DNA from 2 places in the Ruicaihuangia jiafui genome. Region 1 is predicted to be linked to the other one. Evidence: riboswitches for the same ligand, from Rfam matches in the RefSeq annotation. Region 1 holds a riboswitch; the other holds the start of a gene.
The links. A riboswitch is a leader RNA that binds a small molecule or an ion and turns the genes downstream of it on or off. The one in region 1 is predicted to bind glycine.
Positions count from the first base shown of each region.

Region 1 (2,443 bases):
TTCGACCAGGGCTTCGACGCTCTTGTAACCCAGTGTGGCGAGCATGTGCTGCTCGGCGTCACCGTCGATTCCGACGTGACGGTCAGCGAAACCGGAGTGCATCGATTACGCCTCCAGCGCGGTGTACTGGTCGCGGGTGAGGAACCCGCCGTTCTCGAACACGCTGGGGTCGTCGACGCGCAGCTTGAACAGCCAGGCGCTGAACGCATCGCCGTTGAGCAGCTCGGGGGTGTCGATGACGGCGTCGTTGCGCTCCACGACCTCGCCGTTGGCGGGCGCGTACACCTCGCCGACCGACTTCGTCGACTCGACTTCACAGACCACGGTGCCGGCCTGCACTGTGGCGCCCACCTCTGGCAGTTCGACGAACACGACGTCGCCGAGCTGACCGGCGGCGTAATCAGTGATGCCGACGGTGACGACATCTCCCTCGACGAGCAACCACTCGTGCTGATCGGTGTATTTGAGGGCGGTGAGGTCGGTCATCAGGAGGCCTTTCGGTTGTAAAACGGCAGAGGGGTGACGGTGGCGGGGATGCGGCTGCCGCGCACGTCAATGAACAGTTCGGTTCCGGGGGCGGCCACCACCGGGTCGACATAGGCCAACGCGATCGGATGTCCCAGCGTCGGGGAGAGAGCGCCGGAGGTGATGCGACCCACGGGCTCCTCGTCGGTGCCGTAGAGCGCGTAGCCCTCGCGGCCGGCCCGGCGGCCCTCGGCGGTGAGGCCGACGAGCACCCGGGCGCCGTCCGGCGCTCCCGCTGCGATGGCGTCCTGGCCGACGAATCCGCCGGGCTTGTTCTGGTGCACGACACGGCCGAGGCCGGCCTGCACCGGCAGGATGTCGCGGCCGAGCTCGTGCCCGTACAGTGGCATGCCCGCCTCGAGCCGCAGCGTGTCGCGGGCCGCGAGGCCGGCGGGAACGAGACCCGATCCGGCGCCGACTTCGGCGATCGCGGTCCATAGGGCGGGAGCCGCCTCGGGCGACACATACAGTTCGAAGCCGTCTTCGCCGGTGTATCCGGTGCGGGCGATGAGCAGCTCGTGGTCGGCCCAGCGGGCGGGGGTGCTCCAGTAGTACTTGAGGTCGGCGAGCGGGGTGGTGAGGCCGTCGAGCTGCGGGGTGAGCTGCTCCAGGATCTCCTGCGCCTTCGGACCCTGCACCGCGATCAGAGCGACGTCGTCGCTCTCGTCGTACACCTCGCAGTCGAATTCGGCGGCGCGCTGGACGAGTTCGGCCGCGACATCCGCTCGATTTCCGGCGTTCGCGACCACCAGGAATCGGTCGTAGCCGGTGCGGTAGACGATGAGGTCGTCGATGATGCCGCCCTCGGGGGCGAGCAGCAGGCTGTACTTGGCCTGGTTCATGGCGATAGTCGACAGTCGCCCGGCGAGGGCGTAGTCCAGCGCGGCGCCGGCCTCGGGGCCGAGCACGACGATTTCGCCCATGTGCGAGATGTCGAACAGTCCGGCGGCGTCACGCACAGCGTGGTGCTCGGTGAGGTCGGAACTGTAGCGGACCGGCATCTGCCAGCCGCCGAAGTCGGTGAAAGTTGCGCCAGCCGCGACATGGATGTCGTGGAGCGGGGAATTTCGAATCGTCACGGAGTTCTCCAATGGTCGCTGAAAAGCGCGGGAACTCCCCCTCTGTCATTGGCCTGAGAGTTTCATCGCGCGTGGCGACTTTCACCGTGGGCGCAAATTGCGTCGCAATTCGCTTTTCAGAGTGGCCAGTCGATGCGGTACAACTACCTGAGAGATTGGCGGGGAGGCTTGCTCCTTCGGTGCTCTCCTGTGATCGGAGAGCTCTCCCGCATCGCGTTGCGGCCCAGTATGTGATTGTGCCCCCAGCATAGCAACCGGCACGGTCGCTCGCGGCCGGTTCACGGTCGCTCGCGGCGCGGTTCGCGGTGTCCTCGCCGCGCACTCGGGGTGCGGCACTAACATCACCTCATGGCATCCGGCACCACGCAGACCCGAGGCACCCTCGCCTCCTGGAACGACGAGCGTGGGTTCGGTTTCATCACGCCGGAGGACGGAAGCGCCGCGATCTTCGTGCACGCCACCGCGTTCGCGTCTCGTGCGGAGCGACCCCGCACCGGTGAATCGCTGCGCTTCGTGGTGGAGTCCGGCGCCGATGGCAAGCGGCGCGCGTCGCGGGTGGTGCGCGCCGGCGGGGCCGGCAGTGGGGCTGGCAGTGGGGCTGGCCACACAGCATCGGCGCCCGCGGCAGCCGGTCCGCGTGCGGCAACCGGCAGGGCACACTCCACCTCCGGCCGGCCGAGCCGGCCCGGCCATCCCAGCGCCTCGACTCCGGCCGGGCGTCGCGGCCGCGGTCCGGTGAATGTCATCGCGCTGTCGGCGATCGCGGCGTTCGCGGTGCTGTACTTCGTGACCGATGTGCTCTGGTCGGTGCCGTGGTGGTTCGCGGCGGTCTATCTGAT
Region 1 covers NZ_CP061771.1:2,402,986-2,405,428, forward strand. Annotated here, with positions in the region: gene gcvP (aminomethyl-transferring glycine dehydrogenase) at 1-102, opposite strand, end outside; gene gcvH (glycine cleavage system protein GcvH) at 106-486, opposite strand; gene gcvT (glycine cleavage system aminomethyltransferase GcvT) at 486-1,604, opposite strand; glycine riboswitch at 1,640-1,729, opposite strand; glycine riboswitch at 1,730-1,823, opposite strand; gene HCT51_RS11540 (DUF1294 domain-containing protein) at 1,953-2,443, shown strand, end outside.

Region 2 (2,443 bases), 1.5 Mb from region 1:
CATCCAGCGATACGTGGTGTTTTCCGTCACCCCACAGCGCCATCTTGGCGGCGTTGATCGCTTTGCCTGCGGCGATCGCGTTTCGCTCGATGCAGGGAATCTGCACCAGCCCGCCGATGGGATCACAGGTCAGGCCGAGGTTGTGTTCCATCGCGATCTCCGCCGCGTTCTCCACCTGCTCCGGCGTACCGCCGAGGATCTCGGCAAGCCCCGCGGCCGCCATCGAGCATGCCGACCCGACCTCGCCCTGGCAGCCGACCTCGGCCCCGGACACCGAGGCATTCATCTTGAACAGTGAGCCGACCGCGGCGGCGGTCAGGAAAAACCGCTCAACAATTCCGTCCCGTTCGTCCTGGTCTGCCGCCCGCCCCTGGTCGGTGTAGTTCACCGCGTAATGCAACACCGCCGGGATGATTCCGGCGGCTCCGTTGGTGGGAGCGGTGACCAACCGGCCGCCGCTCGCATTCTCCTCGTTCACCGCCAGCGCGACGAGGTTGACCCACTCCTGCCAGAACTGCGGTGAGCGCTCGGGGTCTTGCCGTTCCAGGTGAGCCTGCAAATCGGGGGCCCGCCGCCGAACGTTCAGCGCACCAGGAAGCGTCCCCGAGCGAAGCACGGCGGATTGCTGGCATTCGATCATCGTGCGCCAGAGCCGGAGGATTCCCTCACGGATCTCGGACCGCTCCGTGGTGTGCAGCTCGTTGGCGAGCATGACATCGCTGATGCTGAGGTCGTGCTCAGCGCAGGCGGTCAGCAGTTCCTCTGCGGTGCGAAACGGGAACGGCGGGCTGAGCGCGGGCTCGTCGGCCGTCTCGGATGCGCTCTCGGTGACGATGAAACCGCCGCCGATCGAGTAGTAGGTTTCCTCGAGCAGCGATTCGCCGCGCACGTCGCGTGCCCGCAGGGTCATCGCGTTGGTATGGCGGCGCCGGATCGTGAGTGGTCGCAGCACGAACTCGTCCACCCGGCACGCCACCGATCGCAGGCCGTTGAGGGTGAGCGAGCCCGATGCGGTGATCGCAGTGGCCCGATGCTCTAGGTCGTCCTGGGTGATGGTTTCCGGGATAAAACCCTCGAGCCCGAGCAGGATCGCGGGGAACGTGCCGTGTCCGGCCCCGGTGGCCGCGAGCGAGCCGAATAGTTCCACCTGCACCGTCTGGACCTGGTCGATGTTGCCGCTGGCGCTGACCAGCTGGGCAAACTGTGCCGCGGCCAGCATGGGGCCTACAGTGTGCGAGCTGGATGGCCCGATGCCCGCCTTGAACAGGTCGAAGACGCCGATGTGCTCGTACCGGTCTGGCGCGTCCTGCTGTTTCGGCGCATCCTGCGGTGTTGCCGGCGTACCAGACATGTCGGAACTCCCATCCTCGGAGCCGAGGCTCCGCCTGAGTTCCTCCCCGCTCTGTGGTGGACCTGAGAGATTCAGCGCCCGTGTGGACGCCTTGCACCGCCGGTGAGCCCGGATGGGCTGCTTTTCAGAGTTGCCACACTGCGGCGGTACTGGGCCTGAGAGATTCCCGGGGAGGAATTTGCTCCTTCGGCGCCCGGACTGGGCTCTCCCGCTGCAGCGTAATGGCGTCTTCAATTATCACGCCGAAGCTATCGGGGAAAGACCGGCCGCGCAAGGAACGAGGGTGATCAGTACAGGAAGATCGGCAGCCACTCGGGGTTGTGCGCATGCACAAGCACGAGGAACACCACCAGGTCGAACAGCAGGTGCACGCTCACCACGTAACTGAGCGACTTCACCCGCGAGAAGATCCAGCCCTGCAGCAGCGCGAACGGAATGGTCAGCAACGGACCCCAGCTTCGGTAGCCCAACTCCCAGAGGAACGACACGAAGATCACGGCCTGCAGCAGGTTCGCCTGCCAGAGCGGGAAATGTCGGCGCAGCAGGGTAAACACCACGCAGATGAAGAACAGCTCGTCCCAGATGCCGACCACGTTCACCCCGACGAACAGGCGCGCCAGCTCATCGGGCTCGTGGATCGCCGGCCAATTCTGGTACGCCCCGGAGCCGATGAAATAGGTCGGCAGGATGGCCCAGCCGAGCAGCACGACGATCACCAGATACCAGCGTTCCAGCCGGGTCCAGCGCCGCCCGGTGTTCACCGGGAACCGAATCGTGTGCGTGCGGTAGCCGAACCGGTCGATCAGGTACGGAACCAGCACCGCGAGCGCCAGCACCGCGCCCATCAGCAGCATGTTGCCGTAACTGATGTCGGCTGCCACCGATATGGTGCTGATGATCACGAGCCCGAGCCCGATCAGCACGAGGTCGTTGAACAGCGCGCGCCGCGGGAGCGCCAGCGCGAGGCTCAGCCCGAGGGTGACGTAGCCGGCGACCTGCAGGTCGAGACCGAACAGCAGGACTGCGGATGTCGCGACGCCGGCTGCCGGCACGAGCGCCCACGATACCCGCGGCGGAGCGTCTGTCGCGGTT
Region 2 covers NZ_CP061771.1:889,007-891,449, reverse strand. Annotated here, with positions in the region: gene HCT51_RS04265 (L-serine ammonia-lyase) at 1-1,351, opposite strand, end outside; glycine riboswitch at 1,393-1,485, opposite strand; glycine riboswitch at 1,486-1,572, opposite strand; gene HCT51_RS04260 (CPBP family intramembrane glutamic endopeptidase) at 1,639-2,443, opposite strand, start outside.
Region 2: it holds a riboswitch for glycine, as region 1 does, so the genes downstream of both, HCT51_RS04265 (L-serine ammonia-lyase) here and gcvT (glycine cleavage system aminomethyltransferase GcvT) in region 1, are expected to answer to the same signal.